Regions from separate parts of the Desulfitobacterium sp. LBE genome, predicted to be linked through region 1. Evidence: riboswitches for the same ligand, from Rfam matches in the RefSeq annotation. Region 1 holds a riboswitch; the other holds the start of a gene.
The links. A riboswitch is a leader RNA that binds a small molecule or an ion and turns the genes downstream of it on or off. The one in region 1 is predicted to bind cyclic di-GMP.
Positions count from the first base shown of each region.

Region 2: it holds a riboswitch for cyclic di-GMP, as region 1 does, so the genes downstream of both, DESLBE_RS11540 (HD-GYP domain-containing protein) here and DESLBE_RS25935 (Na+/H+ antiporter NhaA) in region 1, are expected to answer to the same signal.

Region 1 covers NZ_VLKD01000001.1:5,450,855-5,458,812, reverse strand. Annotated here, with positions in the region: gene aroA (3-phosphoshikimate 1-carboxyvinyltransferase) at 1-1,090, opposite strand, end outside; gene DESLBE_RS25955 (prephenate dehydrogenase/arogenate dehydrogenase family protein) at 1,077-1,988, opposite strand; gene aroF (3-deoxy-7-phosphoheptulonate synthase) at 1,988-3,016, opposite strand; gene aroH (chorismate mutase) at 3,097-3,462, opposite strand; gene DESLBE_RS25940 (HutP family protein) at 3,480-3,908, opposite strand; gene DESLBE_RS25935 (Na+/H+ antiporter NhaA) at 4,248-5,417, opposite strand; cyclic di-GMP riboswitch class I at 5,605-5,699, opposite strand; gene DESLBE_RS25930 (hypothetical protein) at 5,798-6,367, opposite strand; gene DESLBE_RS25925 (NAD(P)/FAD-dependent oxidoreductase) at 6,460-7,719, opposite strand; gene DESLBE_RS25920 (hypothetical protein) at 7,848-7,958, shown strand, end outside.
Region 2 covers NZ_VLKD01000001.1:2,421,378-2,429,335, reverse strand. Annotated here, with positions in the region: gene DESLBE_RS11545 (catalase) at 1-1,159, shown strand, start outside; gene DESLBE_RS11540 (HD-GYP domain-containing protein) at 1,274-2,335, opposite strand; cyclic di-GMP riboswitch class I at 2,439-2,526, opposite strand; gene DESLBE_RS11535 (ISAs1 family transposase) at 2,722-3,828, opposite strand; gene DESLBE_RS11530 (MBL fold metallo-hydrolase) at 3,998-4,969, shown strand; gene DESLBE_RS11525 (CBS domain-containing protein) at 5,060-5,509, opposite strand; gene fdhD (formate dehydrogenase accessory sulfurtransferase FdhD) at 5,762-6,562, shown strand; gene DESLBE_RS11515 (helix-turn-helix domain-containing protein) at 6,641-7,186, opposite strand; gene DESLBE_RS11510 (helix-turn-helix domain-containing protein) at 7,201-7,740, opposite strand; gene sfsA (DNA/RNA nuclease SfsA) at 7,890-7,958, shown strand, end outside.

The DNA of each region.
Region 1 (7,958 bases):
CCAGAGCCTGCAGGCCCTGGACGACCGTCTGTATCCGATCCGTCTCTTTGACCCGGAGCTCAGCAGCATCACGAATCACGGTTTCACCTTGGGCAAGGCTGGCCGCTACGGCCAAAACTGGAACTTCATCGATGAGCTTGGGGATCATTTCTCCTTGGATCTCTATGCCATGGAGCTGGGCCGGCCGTACGCGCAGATTGGCCCGGGGTTCACCGCATTCTTCCCGTTCCTCTTCTACCTGGATATCTGCCCCCATTTGCCAAAGAGCGTCCAGGATCCCTGTTCGGGTAGGATTCATCCCCACATTCTTAATCAGAAGTTCTCCTTGGGGAATGAGGGTTCCCAGAACCAGGAAAAAGGCAGCGGAGGAAATATCCCCCGGCACCGCTACCTCTTGCCCGGATAAGGCGGCTCCTCCCCTTACCTTGGCGGTGCGCCCTTCACTCTTCAGATCCACACCAAAGCCCCTCAGCATTCGTTCCGTATGATCCCGGGAAAGGCAAGGTTCTGTGACCATAGTCTCCCCTTTTGCTCTTAACCCGGCCAGAAGAATGGCAGACTTGACCTGAGCGGAAGCCACAGGTGAACGGAATTGAATCCCCTGTAAGAGGCCGCCTTGAATGGTCAGGGGGGCATATTTTCCCTCCTGCCGGCCGAGGATGCGAGCCCCCATCTCCTGCAAAGGAAGGGTTACCCGGGCCATGGGCCGGGACCTGATGGAAGAATCCCCGGTCAAGGTCGCGCTGAAGGGACAGCCTGCTAAAACACCCAGCATGAGCCTCATGGTGGTTCCGGAATTCCCCACATCCAAAATATCCTGGGGCTCATGCCAATTCTCAAAGCCCCGGCCTCTGATCCAGACTTCCGCATCCCGTCGTTCCCATTCCACACCCAGTGTCTTCAGGCATGCCAGCGTACTTAAGCAGTCCTGTCCCAGCAAAAAATTCGTAATATGGGTTTCACCCTGAGCCATCCCGCCGAACAAAGCAGCCCGGTGGGATATGGACTTATCTCCAGGGACCTCTATCTCACCTTGAATCCGCCCCATAGGATTAATCCGTATTCCTTTAGACTCATTATTTATTTGCATCTGATTCCCTCCGGTTCAGCATTTGACTCCTGGCCCCTTGAGCCCTCGCAAACACTTTAAGCATCTCTTCGCCATCAGTGCCCGCGATGATCTCCCGAATCTCCTTAACCTTTTCTTCCCAGATATCCAGGGAGCGGAGAATTGCCGAGGCGTTGGAAAACAATATATCCCGCCACATTTCCGGCGAACTATCCACCAGCCGGGTAATTTCCCGGAAGCTCCGACCGGCTATTTCAAGGGGTTTCCCTCTTAAATTCCCTTCTGCTGCAGTTAAGGCCAGGGCAAGGGACAGCACATGAGGCAGGTGACTGATCAAGGCCACTTCATCATCGTGATCCTCAGCTTCCCGCAAGATGATTCTTGCCCCAAGCCTCTGGACCAATTGAGAAAACTTTTCCACCATCTCCTGAGGACAAGAGGGGGGAGGAGTAATCACATAAGGATAGCCCTGGAATAAATTCGGTTTAGCCGCTTGAAATCCCTGCTGCTCTGATCCTGTCATGGGGTGGCCCCCAATAAAATAGACCGAATTCATCTGATTGGCTGCCCGGCATATGTCTATTTTTACACTTCCTACATCGGTGATGAGGCTGCCGGCAGGCACACAACCGACGACCCGGGCAAAACTTTCTGCCAGCAGGGAAATAGGCGTCGCCAGGATAACCAGATCCACATCAAGGCTCTCCGGTATCTCCTGCCAGCCCTCTTTGATCCATTCCCGAACTTTTGCTTCTTTCAGACTTTCTTCATTGCATTCTACAGCGCAGACAGACCACCCCTGCCCTGCCAGCGCACCTGCCCAGGACCCTCCAATCAGGCCGAGGCCGATGACACAAGCACGGGGCTGCCTTTGCCCTGTCCATCCTCCGGACAAAATAATTTCCCGACCTTTTTCCATCACCGGCGAGCCCCTTTCACCGGTCTGCCCAGTGCCTGAGCCAGAATCTCCAGCTCTGCCATCATCGAGGCAAAATTATCCGGAGTTAAGGACTGCTTGCCGTCGGATACGGCTTTCTCCGGTTGGGGATGCACCTCAACAATGATACCGTCCGCTCCGGCTGCTACCGCCGCTTTGGCCATGGGAGGCACCAGGTTCCAGCGACCGGTTCCGTGACTGGGATCGACAATAACCGGCAGATGGGAAAGGGATTGAAGAGCGGGGACCATGCTTAAATCCAGGGTATTCCGGGTATAGGTTTCAAAAGTACGAATCCCCCGCTCACAGAACATGACCTGGTAGTTGCCGCCATCCATAATGTACTCGGCGGCCATCATCCATTCTTCAAGAGTTGCCGAGGGTCCTCGTTTTAAGAGAATGGGTTTATTGGTTTTGGCTACTTCTTTCAGGAGGAAGAAGTTCTGCATATTGCGGGCCCCGATTTGCAGGATATCTGCGTAATGGGCTACAAGTTCCACATCCCGCACATCCACTACTTCGGTTATAACCAGCAATCCTGTCTCCTCCCTGGCCTCGGCAAGAAGCTTTAAGCCTTCCTCTTCCAAGCCCTGAAAAGCATACGGGGAAGTACGGGGTTTGAAGGCTCCCCCCCTCAAGAAGGTAGCTCCTGCTTCTTTAACAGCATGGGCAGTCTCGATAATCTGGGCCCGGCTTTCCACACTGCAGGGTCCCGCCATCACGTGAATTTCTTCGCCGCCGATCTCATAATCGCCGATCTTGATAATGGTATTCCCACTCTGAAATTCACGGCTGACAAGTTTGTACGGCGCCAGAATCGGAACCACTTTCTCTACCCAAGGCAGGGCTTCCAGATCCAGGGCTTTCAGCCGTGAGCGATCCCCTACAGCACCGATGATGATCTTCTCCACCCCTTGGGAGAGGTGAATTTTGAATCCTTCCTGGCTTAAACGCTCATTGATTTCCTGAACCTCTGCCTCACCGGCTCCACGCTTTAATACGATAATCATAATGTTCCACTCCTTAACTACCATCCTACATTTTTCCACTACTCACCGGCAAGGTGAGCAAAATCTACCATAATACAACTCTACTCAACAAGATCTCTGCGTAAATTAACGGCATCCCTTAGATAAACCGGATGAATTTCTTCCTGGGTCAAAGCAGACTCCACATGAAGCAGCACGCGGATGCACATCGGCAGTGAACCCGGAACAGGAACTTCATTCAGACAGATCATAGGGACCCGGTCCCAGCCCAGCTGGCGGGCGAAAGTCGCCGGGAATGCCGCATCAATATCCTTGGTCAGGGTGAAGATGGCACTGATAATATCCGTTGTTGCTAAAGAATTGCACTTGATCATCTCCTGCAAAAGCTCTTGTGTCCCTTCACGGATGTGTTCAGCATTATTTTCTTGAATCGTAATGGCACCCCGTATACCACGAACTCTTGTCACATTGGTTCACCTCCCTTTTAGTCCTTGATTTCTTTCGGCGCTGCCCTATGTCCCAGGCCTACCGCCACCTCATCCAAATGCAATAAACCCACGCCGAAGAAAACCGCTACCGATAAATGTTCATCTCTTCTGGCAATGCCTATTTTTCCACCGATATTCAATCCCATGGCCTTGGGCATAATCTGGCTCAAAGCTTCCCGGGTTGCACCGGCAACGGCTCCTTCATCGCCATGGGTTTCTTGAATGACCCCTTCCCGTTTCGCGGCAACAATGGCTCTTTCCACGATTTTTTTAATAGCTGTAAGATATTCGCCCCCATAATCCACCGCCACAGTGCGAATGCCGTGGCGTCCGAAACCGTCCTTCAAGTGAACTTCCTCTTCACGGCTTTCAGCCATAGCCATCCGCATCGCCGCCATAGCAATTTTCTTACTTTCAGCAACCATTCTATTCATTCCTTTCCCTAAAGGGATTCCTTGGCTTAGATTAACCCATCCTTAATAGTACTACACTATGTGCTTTAGCACATTAGGACATTTTGCCTAAAAAAGAAAACAAAAAAGACACCTACGGTGTCTAATTCACTAAATCACCGTCCTACCATCCTTCCTTTATTAAATTTAAGAGTAAAAAATAAGAGAACCACAACCGTCCTACACTATGCCCTACACCAGCTGTCGGATTAGATATTAAATTATATTATATAATGCATTGGGATCATTTTCAAGACAGGAGCCAAAAGAAAAAGCAGGCCCCGCTCCCAGAGGACCTGCTCCAGCCACACCTTAAGCCTGAGTGTCTTTGACTTTCTTGATTCCGAGCACTTTACCCAAGGCAAAAGCAATGACCGCCGCAACTGCACTGAACAGTGCTCCCATCTTTGCTGCTCCCTGCAGACCCGGATCAACAAAGGCTACACCCGAGACGAATAGGGCAACGGTAAGTCCCATAGCCGCTATCACGCCGGCCACCAGGAGCTCTTTATACCCCATGCCTTTGGGGAAGGGAAAGCCGATGACTGTAGCCAAAGAACCCATGAGGAATATGCCGATGGTTTTTCCGCCGACGAGAGCAATGAGAACCAGCCAGGTGAGAGTGTTGATTTCTGAGAATTCCACCCCGGCATTGGTTAATCCAAATAAAAGCAGGCCGAAGTCCACGAATATTTTCCACTCGTGCTCAAATGTTTTCAGAGTGGAGTGATCCTGGGGATCATCTTCGAATAAGCCGAATTCCTCCCGGGGAGGATGGGGCAGGAAGGGAACGATAAACACCAGGGCCAAAGCCGGGTGAATATGCGCCAGATAAAGGCCGGCCCAGCTCAGAATTCCCCCAAAGATGATATAAGGCCAGTAGCTCTGAACATTTTTGCGTCTGAGCAGATAAGCAACCAGCATACCCGCCACAGTGAGCAATAACCAGAGGGGTGCCACCGGGTTGGCGGGATCAGGGTAGAAGAAGGCAATAATCATCAGACCGATGCCATCATCGACAATAGCCAGAAGCAGCAAGAAAGAGACTGCAGCATGCTGAGCTCCAAACACTACCCTTGCCACCAGCCAGGCTAAAGCAATATCGGTGGCTGTAGGGATACCCCAGCCTCTGGCAAACTCAGGACTCCCGATCAGGGCATTTAAACCAAGAAAGACAAGGGCTGGGCCCAGAACTCCGCCAAGGGTGGCCATCAGAGGATTGATCGCCCTTTTAAGGGGATTTAAGCTTCCTCCGGGCAGCAGGCTTTGAGTAATTTCTATCGCTGCCATGGCAAAAAAGAACACCATAAAGATATCGTTGACAAAGAAATGAAGAGATATATGGCCGATAATTTCATTGTGGACAAAATGATGGTAGTTTTCCGGCGCTAAATTAGCCCAAACAAGTGCGATAAGGACACCTAGAATTAATGGAATCGAAAACTCCTGCAAAAAATTGATGGTCTTTTTCTGCGTACTCACTGGTCTTCCTCCTCAAGTTAAAAATAATGTGTAAAATGTTCCTTATATTTTCACGCCCCACAAAAGGCGACACTGCCGGCTGCCTTATACTGCTGCTCAACCCTTTATTCTTCCCAACAGGGCAAAAAAAGCATACAAAAAGAGAGTAGTCCAAAAAGGAACTACTCTCCCCTAAGAAGTTCTAACTACTTGTAGCCTGGCGATCCTAGCCGGTCTTGCGCGACGGCCTTAGACCCATAGCTTTAGCGTCCTTTGCTTTCACAAAGTTTGCTCCAACCATCAACGATAATATAATTTTCAGATACTTTAGTATAGCATAGATAAACTGCCTTAAGCAATAAAACCCGGCAAATTTCTGCATTTTTCTTGTTTTCCATACTTCAGCGCCCGACTCTCAAGGTTTGAATATTATGCTCGATCATTAGGGTCTGATTAAGCCGCGGCTCTGTCAGGGCGGAATCTTTCTTAATCACCTGGATGCGAACAATAGCGGACACATTGGTTCCATCCAATTGAATTACTCCTGTTTGAACAGGAATCTCCAGTTCTCCCCGTGCCAACGTTCCCAGCGTTTTGCCATTTTGGATCACGCGAACCGGAGCAGCGGGGACCGCCTTGAGGGTGATCAGGGAGGTTTGGGGAATCGTTTCCTGAATCAAGTTCGGAGTGACTGTACTTGATACCGGTGTACTGTCCAAGGAGGGGGCTTCTATGTTCTGGGCCACGGAAATATAGTAACCTACAGGGTCTTTGGCTAACCCTAAGGCCATTTGAGCTAAAACCAAGAAGACAGCAGAGAGAACCACTGCCCGAATAATGACCTTCTCAAATCTAAGCAAGCCCGTGGGCGCACTATGCCGATAGTTCCTGACACGGGGTGCGCTTCTTCCGGAACGAGGAATGAACCCACTCCGCTTTTTATACTTACTAAAAAATTGCCACCGACGCATAAACTTCACCTCATCACCAGTTTATGCAACCGTGGCGGAACTAAGACATGATTCTTATCTTAGAATGTGCAGATTCTAGGTATTATGGAGTACTAGTCATCGACTAAGGCGTATTCCCCCGCCCCCCGGCCGGCCCGGTACCCCATGGCAAAGGCTGCCTGCAGGTTATATCCTCCCGTCACTCCGTCCACATCCACTACTTCTCCGGCCCAATAAAGTCCCTTAATCCTTTTGGAAGCCATGGTCTTGGGATCGATTTCTTTGACATCCACTCCGCCAGCGGTCACGATAGCTGCCGCTAAAGGCAGCGTCTCTTTGATAGTTAAAGGAAGTTCCTGCAACACATGGACCAGGTGTTTTCTTTCTTCTTTATTGATGCTATTGACCGCTTTCTCCGGGGGAATTTGGGACCATTGGATCACCAGGGGTATTAAGCTTTTGGGAAGCAGCTCATCCAGTGAGTTCTTGAATTGCTTATTCAAGTATTTCTTGAAATCTCTCTGCACTCTCTGATCCAATTGCTCCGCAGTTAAGGCCGGCTTAAGGTTAAGGGTCAAGCGAACCTTCTCCCCGCCGGCCAACGCTTCGCCTGCCCAACGGCTTAAGGTGAGAATGATGGGTCCTGAGACGCCGAAGTGAGTAAAAAGCATCTCCCCAAACTCCGTTTGCTGCTTTTTCCCGCCATACCACAACGTGGCTTCCACATTCCTTAAGGAAAGCCCTTGAACCTGCTTTACCCAATCTTCATAAGTTCTCAAGGGAACAAGAGATGGCCGTGGGGGAATCACCTTATGCCCCAGCTTTTGAGCCATCTTGTAGCCATCTCCGGCGGAGCCTGTGGCGGGGTAAGACCCCCCTCCCGTACAGACGATCACCGACTTGCCTTCAAGGACTTTCCCATTGCTTAAACGCACACCCCGGACCTTCTCTTCACCCAGGAGTATCTCTTCCACCGTCTGTCCGGTGGCCAGTTCCACCCCTGCATCCATAATATACTTGAGCAAGGCCTCAACGATTTGCTCGGCATCATCCGAGACAGGAAACACCCGCCCTCCCCGCTCAGTTTTGGTCTCAACACCATACTGAGCAAAGAAATCGCAAAGCCTTACATTATCAAATTCTCTTAAGATGCCATGGAGAAAACGTCCGTTGCCTGGATAATTCCGAATAAAATCCCCCACATTTTCTGCATTGGTCAGATTGCAGCGTCCTTTGCCGGAAATGGCAATTTTACGCCCGGGACGTTCTTTCTTTTCCAGGAGCAGCACGTCGGCCCCCTTCAGGGCGGCTTGGCCTGCAGCCATAAGTCCGGCTGCTCCTGCTCCGATCACAATAACGCGTTCTTTCTTCATTCTTAATCCTTTCTTGAATCCAATCCCTTGAAAATCGACTGTATACATCATGGATTTGTTTAAAGTTTTTGTGCTTGCCACATTCTTATGCTATATTAAGTTTAAATTCAATTATAGGAGGAATCACTATGGAATTGGATCAAAAAACGACTTTATTAATACAGATATCTGCTGCTGCAGCTACGAATGCCCTGGCCAGCCTTCGCTCAGCCGTTACGGATGCCAAAGCCTTGGGAGTG
Region 2 (7,958 bases), 3.0 Mb from region 1:
GTTAGATCCGACGAAATTGTGGCCGGAAGAAGAGATTCCTTTACGCAGAATCGGCAAGATAATCCTTAACCGCAATGTGGAAAATGCTTTTGCTGAAACCGAACAAAGCGCCTTTCACCCTGGGAATATTGTGAGAGGGATTGACTTTTCCAATGATCCGCTCCTGCAAGGGAGATTGTTCTCCTATACCGATGCCCAGCAGGCACGGCTTGGTCCCAATCATCAACAACTGCCGATCAATCGTCCAGTATGCCCATTTGCCAATAATCAGCGTGACGGCGCTTCGAGGCTGGTTATTGATCGCGGAAAAGTTGCTTATCATCGCAATGGGCTTGCGAATAATAGCCCGTATACGGTACCAGGCACCCAAGGCGGGTTTGTCACGTATCCATACACCGTAGAAGGACATAAGGTAAGATCAACAGCTCCTTCCTTTAAGGATCATTACTCTCAGGCAAAAATGTTCTGGAATAGTATGAGTGAGGTTGAAAAGCGTCAGATTATCGGCGCTTACTGCTTTGAACTTGGCAAATGCGGACCCTTTGTCCGGCAGGAATGGGTTAATGTGCTTGCTCATATCAGCACCGAATTGGCCAAGAGCGTCTCCAAGGAATTAGGCACAACTGTGCCGGCAGATGTCGAGGAATCTCCGGTGACGAAGTCCTCTCCGGCCCTTAGCCTGCAGAATACGATTTTTGTGCCGGATACATTGCGCGTCGCGGTTTTCCTCGCTCAAGGCTTCGATGGCCCCGGTGTAAGCAAAGTGTTGGAAACTTTGGCGGCCGCCAAATTAAGAGTGGTCATTGTCCACGATACCTTGGGGACGGTCAGTGGAACCGAGGGGGTAACCTATGAAGTCCATGACAGCTTTTTAACGGGTTCCCCACTTGTCTATGACGGGATACTTATCGTGGGAAGCGGCAATATCACCCCCTATTTTACGTATACAGCACAGAAATTTACAACGGATATCTACAACCATTTCAAACCCATCGGCATCATTCAAAAGGGTGATGCTGTACTGAAACCGCTGGGCTTATTGGCTGATGAGGGGATCGTAACGGATTCAGGTCCGGAGTTTGCAAGCAGATTTATCAAGGCCATGGCCAAGCAGAGATTCTGGAACCGTCCAAGTTTTCTTTATCCTGCTCTGGTTTAATGCAAATGAGACCGTTTCCCGGTATTCCACCGGGAAACGGTCGTTTCTTTCGGACAGATGCTGATAGAGGACATGGCAATGTGATAACGGTAACGCTAAAACACCGGAGGAGTATTACTCCAGAATGGATTCGATAAAAAGGGTCCGTTCCTCGACGAGATTGTATTCTTTCGCTTGGACACGGGAGAGGGTTTGATCGGCTACTAAAACCCTGATGATGGGGCGCATAGGCAGGCTCTTATTTTGCTCGACGACAATACCTGTTTCTCCGGTACTCAGTTTTACGGTACAGCCTGTGGGATACGCGGCAATATGCTTAAGAAAAGTAATCACGAGATCCTTAGGGAAAAACTTCTCAGCACTGCCCATAAGAATTTCGCAGGCCTCATAAGGCGGAATGCGGGTATGTCCTGGACCGTCATTCACTAAATTATCATAGAAATTAGCAATGCCGACAATCTGAGCCCACTGGTGAATGGCATCTCCCTCGAGCTTACGAGGATAGCCGTTGCCATTGAGACGCTCATGGTGCTGGAAGGCAATATGGGCACTCAACAAATTCAGCTCCCGTTTTGTCCGGAGGATATCGAAACCGTGATTGGTGTGAGTTTGGTAAAGAGCCGCTTCCTTGGGAGTAAAGGGTTCTCGCTTGCTTAGGAGCTTCTTGGGCAATTTCACAGTGCCAATATCATGGAACAAGGCACCGATGGCCAGCCCTTCAAGATTTTCCCGATCCAGGCCCAGGGCCTTACCCAGTACGATGGAAAGAACGCAAACATTGACGGAATGGGCAAAAATCTGATTATCGTAAGTTCTCATATCTGTTAACCCGATGAAGATATCCTTTTGGAAAAGGATATCCTGAATAATATTGTCAATGTTCCTTTTGACATTAAAACCGTCAAAGTCTTTTCCCACTTTCACAGCCTGCACAGCATTATCCAGGGACGCCATGGCCTCCCGCCGGTGCTCTTCAGAGATAATATCCTCTACGATGATATCCTTGCTTACCTCATCGTCAATATAGAGAATGTTGATGCCAAGGGTTTTTAAACGGTCTATATAGGATTTGGTCAGAGCCATCCCTTTCCCCAGGAGTACACGGCCATCATTGGCATAGATTGTTCGCCCTAGAATATCCCCTTCCTTAAGCCTGTTTATGCTTAACTGACGCATTGAACGTTCTTCCTTTCAAAATCATCTTAATAAAAATTATAAAAACAGTATAAAATTAAAGTCGCCATGTGAACTGGCGACAAAGGTGTTTAAAGCTTAAGGCTTCGGTAGCTTGGCGATCATCAGGAGTGTATCCAGGAAGACCCATAGCTTTGCGTCCCTGGCTTTCGCCAGGTTTGCTATTGTCGAATCACTAAAGTACAGGCTATGCTATTTTAAGTATCGAAATATTTAAGGCTTTATCATCCATTCTATTATAAGGGCTAAGTTTTAGCTTCACAACATCTTCTCCCCTAACAGTTGGAGAATTTTTAAGAGGGTAGAGTAGACACGACAAACGCATGAAAATCTTTATCCACATAGCTCCATGTATGCCCATTAAAAAATTACATACTGAGAATTTGACCCATATATTTGGCAGGATTGGAACAAAAGGCATACCGCTTACTTTTCAATGAAGCTCTCATTCCTATATCTAATAGCTTCAAGATAGGCAAACACATTTTCCGCAATATATTCAGATTTAATGCTGCATTTTTATCCAAGGTTGTGTTGTTATCCTCTCGAAAGGTTACGTCCAACTGCCAGTGCATACTTTCTATGGCCCAATGTCCTCGCACTGCTTTGGCAAAGAGTTCTGGCTGGACAGGCAGGCTGCTGATATAATATCGCTTTTCCTCTGTGACTTTTCCCTGTTTTTCGATGGTTTTGACGACCATTCCTATGCTCTTGAGCCCTTTCCATCGTTCTTTGTCCGCTAGCCATGAAACATCTTCACTTTGATAATAGTCCCGCTTTTCCATCTGACTCCGGGCTTTTTCTAGGGTTCTTGTATGTCCTGACCCTTTTTTAAACTCTTCTTCCTCAAAGTAAAGCGCGATGTCCTTATATAAATTGGCCTGGTTTTCTTTGACCGCTAAGACATAATCCGCTTTTTGGTTTACGATTTGTTCTGCAATCTTGGTTTGAGTTCCCATGGCATCTATCGTGATCACGCTGTTCTTTAGGCTTAGAGTCTTGAGCAATTCCGGGATGGCTAGGATTTCATTTTCTTTTTCTTGGATTGTTTTTTGTCCAAAACATACTCCGTCGTCTTTGGACCATGCAGACACGACATGCAGAGCCCGTGTTTCATTGACCCTACTTCCGCGCATGGTTTTTCCGTCGATATTAATGATTTTCTTGAGCTTTTCTCCTTCCCCGCGGCTTAACATGTCATTCCATGCTGCTTGTATTCCCCCCATGGTCTCTGGAGTAATTAAGCCCATCACTCGCTGTAGTGTGTCGTGGGACGGTATTCCATGAGGGATGTCTAAATAGTTACGTAATAGCTCCTCATGGGATACTGCAAAAATCTGTATTTCTTCCCATGTATCCGCATTCCCCAGCATTCCAAATAAGACGATAACCACGATGTCCATGAGTTTGTGCTTTGTTTTGTGGGCCTGCCTTGGGTCGTTGATCTGTTCTATTCTTTTGAATAGTTCCTTCATGGCAATCTCCTCCTATTCCTTAGGAAGATCTTACCATGCTTTTTGCTTTTTATTAATGATATTTTTCATGCGTTTGTCGTGGTAGAGTAGAGCGTATGTCTATGAATCACAGGATAGTTGTGTTAGAATAATCGGAATAGTTAATTTTTTAAATATTGAGGTGAAAAGAATGATTCGGGAAGTCTACCCCCAGATTTACTTAAATGAAATACCCTTGCCAAAAAATCCACTGAAGGCATTAAATAGCTATATTATCCCCTCTCAAGGCCGTTCCTTGATTTTGGATACAGGGTTTAATAGGGAAGAGTGTAGGAATGCTCTGATGGAAGGAATCAGAGCGTCAGGCATCGACCTGAAACGGACAGATTTGGTGCTGACCCATATGCATGTGGACCATTCCGGGCTGGCTGACTATCTGTGGAAACAAGGGTGTAAGGTCTATATCGGAAAGAAAGACGGTATTCTGCTCAATAATTTCAGAACCTCTCCTGAACAGGTGCTGGGGCATTTGAGTGAGGGTCTTAATTTGAACCAGGGAATCGGCATGAAAGAGATTGAGGCTTTCGACATAGCCCCTAAGGAACCCTTTGCATACACCCCATTGCAAGAAGGGGATTGCTTAGAAGTGGGTCCCTATCGGTTCGAAGTGATCGATATTCCAGGCCATAGCCCCGGACATATCGGTTTATACGAAAGAAAGCATAAGCTGTTTTTGGGCGGGGATCATATCCTGAATGAAATTACCCCGAATATTACTTTTTGGCATTACAAAATCGATAGCCTGGGAAATTTCATGGAGAGCCTGAACAAAATTCGCCGGTTTGAAATTGACTGGGTGTTTCCGTCTCATCGCAGTCTTATTCAAGACCATCGGCAACGGATTGATGAATTGATCATTCATCATCAGGAACGACTTGAGGAAATCACCGGGATTCTGCGTGATGGCCAAAAATCAGTCATAGAGACAGCGGCAAGAATGCATTGGGATTTGAGCTATAAGAGCTGGAATGATTTTCCCCTTACCCAGAAGTGGTTTGCCTCAGGTGAAGCTATGGCTCATCTGGAGCATCTGGTGTACAAAGGAGAGGCCCAGCGGGTGAACTCCGAGGGGAAGCATTATTATGAATTGGTTAATCCATGACTTCTTTCATTGATAAAGTCAGCCCGCCGGGTCCCAAAAGGAAGCGGCGGGCTGCTTGTTGTGTGGGCTATGTAATTTGGCAAAGAACGGCTACTCCTCGATAAGAACCTTAATGACATCTTTTCTGGTGATGATTCCGACCATTTTGCCGTTTTCCATGATGGGCAACCGTTTCACATTGTGATTGATCATGAGAGAGGCGGCTTCCTCAATGGAGGCGTCTTTATCAAGAGTTATAACCTCATGAGTCATTATTTCCGAGGCCTTAAGGGCAACCAGTTTCTTTAGATCGGATTCATATTGCTTGACACCGCGGTAATAGATCAGAGCACCCAGGAATCCTACCGCTTCAGGAACCCGGGGATGAGTCTCCTTATGCAGCAGATCCCCTTCGCTGACAATACCGATTAAATTGCCGAAAAGGTCGATGACCGGGACTCCGGAAATATGATGGTCACACAGCAGCTTAGCGATTTCCCTAATTTCCGTATTCGGCGAAATTGTAATAACATTGGTCTGCATAATATCCTGAACCTTCATTGCCAATACCCCCTTGTGATTACCTTGGAACATATTTTGTCTGAATTTAGTACTAGTATACCATGATTTTGACAAGAAGAAATGAGGCGATTTGGAAACAAGGAAATAACTCTCCTTCATTTTTCAGAGAAGTTGAAAGATTACCGCAAAAGAATAAAAGTGCAAAAAGGTAAAGTTGTCCGTTAGGTCGTATAATAGAATAGAAGATGACCTAAGCAAGGGTGGAAAGATTTTTGCAGGGGGGAGAATGACATGAGCGGCCATTTAGCTAGCACTACAGAAACTCAGGTCATCAAAATTATAGGAACCGATAAAGAAGTGGTCAAAGAACTGGTTGCCATCGAAAAGGCCCTCACAGTCTTTATTAATGGTAAAGAATTTGCGACCATGGTTTGTACGCCCACTCAAGAGAAGGAATTGGTCATAGGCTTTCTCGGTTCGGAAGGGATCATCGAAGATCCTGATCAGATAAAGAAGATTACCTTGGATAAAAGGGAAGGACTTGTGTGGGTGGAAACGTCAGTGGAACAAACCCTTAGTGAAGACCTTTTTCTGAAACGTTATCTCACTTCTTGCTGTGGCAAAGGGAAAAGTGCCTTTTATTTTGCTAATGATGCCCGATTGGCTCAGAAAGTAGAGAGCCGGCACACCATTACCGCCCAGGAAGTCAGCCACTATATCAATTTGTTGGAAGACAATTCGGAACTGTTTCATCTTACCGGAGGAGTTCATGGGGGGGCTTTAGCTTCCCAAGGTTCCTTGGATTATTGTGCCGTGGATATCGGCAGGCACAATGTCCTGGATAAATTGTATGGACATGCTTTTCTCAATGGAACGGATATTTCCCAAAAAGTAATTGTCTTTAGTGGCCGGATTTCTTCGGAGATCCTGATCAAGGCAGCCAAGATGGGCTGCCCTATCCTCATTGGGGTATCAGCCCCTACCGATCTGGCCCTTAAGCTTGCGGAGGAACTGGGAGTCACTGTGCTCGGATTTGTCCGGGAAAACCGCATGAATATCTACACTCACTCTGAGCGGATTAAAGGCTGTTAATCCTTGGCACATGTTTAGAAGGCTCTAAAAGCTTCGTAATGCTTTTAGAGCCTTCATATTTCTATAAAATACTGAGAACTAAAAATGGAATCCTTCCGGCGGGGTGGCTATTACGATAAGTTTCAGTGGCACATCGGGTTTTTTATTATCCCAGTGCATAATCGAGGCATCGAAATATAAAGAATCCCCAGCCTTTAGCTGATAGTCCTCTTTACTTATGTTAAGCGAAGTTTCGCCTTCCAGAACATAGATTAATTCCACACCTTGGTGGGAATAGACGTTTTTATCCACAGCCGTTGAGTCCACAACAAAGGCACCCATAAGATTGGTTTTAGAATGATCAATCAGTAAGTGCCAATTTCTGCCTTCAGCAGGAATGTACTGCTGTTCATCTTTCTTAAGATAACTATAAATAATTTCTGTATCCGGATCCAAGAAGAAGGACTCCAGAGGGACACTGAGCGCTTGGGCAATTCTTTTAAGAGTGGCCAGGGAAGGGCTGACGATGTTCCTCTCAATCAAGCTGATATAGCCGTTGCTCAAATCCAATTGATCCGCCAATTGGGTGGTTGTAAGGTTGCGCCTTTTTCGTATGGCGCGTATGAATTCACCGACCTCAATCAAGAATTACCGCCCCCTTAGAAAATTTCAGGTGGAGTTGTGGCCACGAAAAGTTTAAGTTTTGACTTGGATTTGCGGCTTATCCAGTGAGGAACATTGCCATTAAAGAAGAGGGAATCTCCTTCAGTAAGGTAAAATTCCTTTTGAGCTACATTGAAGTGCATTTCTCCTTCTAAGACATAGATTAATTTAGTTCCGTGGTGAATAATAATCTCTTCTGAGAGATCGGCAACTTCAGCGATATAGGCACCGAGCTGATTCCTTTGACCGACATTATTGATTAAAAAACGAAGAGTCATTCCTGGATTAATTTGAATGGTTCTCTGAGCTTCCGCAGGAATATGAGTTGAGGTGAATTGGGGGTTTACGAAAAAGGAAGAGATGGGGTATCCTAAAGCAGAGGCTATTTTTTCTAAGGTGATCAGGGAGGGGCTAGCCAGGTTCCTTTCAATTTGACTTAAATGACTTATCGTTAGTTCTGTCTTCTCAGCAACATCTTTTAGACTTAGTTTTTGGTTTTTGCGCATAAAACGGATTGCCGAACCTAAATCAGCCAAAAAGATTCCTCCCCCAACATATAATTTTGTTAGGGACATTATAACTGATTTTGAGAAATTATTGTAGTAGACAAGTAGTAGAATTGAAGAAAGATAAAGAATATTCACAAAAAGTTCAAAAATATCAACGGTATCCAATTAGGAGGATTATGAAGTACACCAATATCAGAGAAGGACAATTTCTTTCTCGTCCCAATCGGTTCATTGCTAAGGTGGAA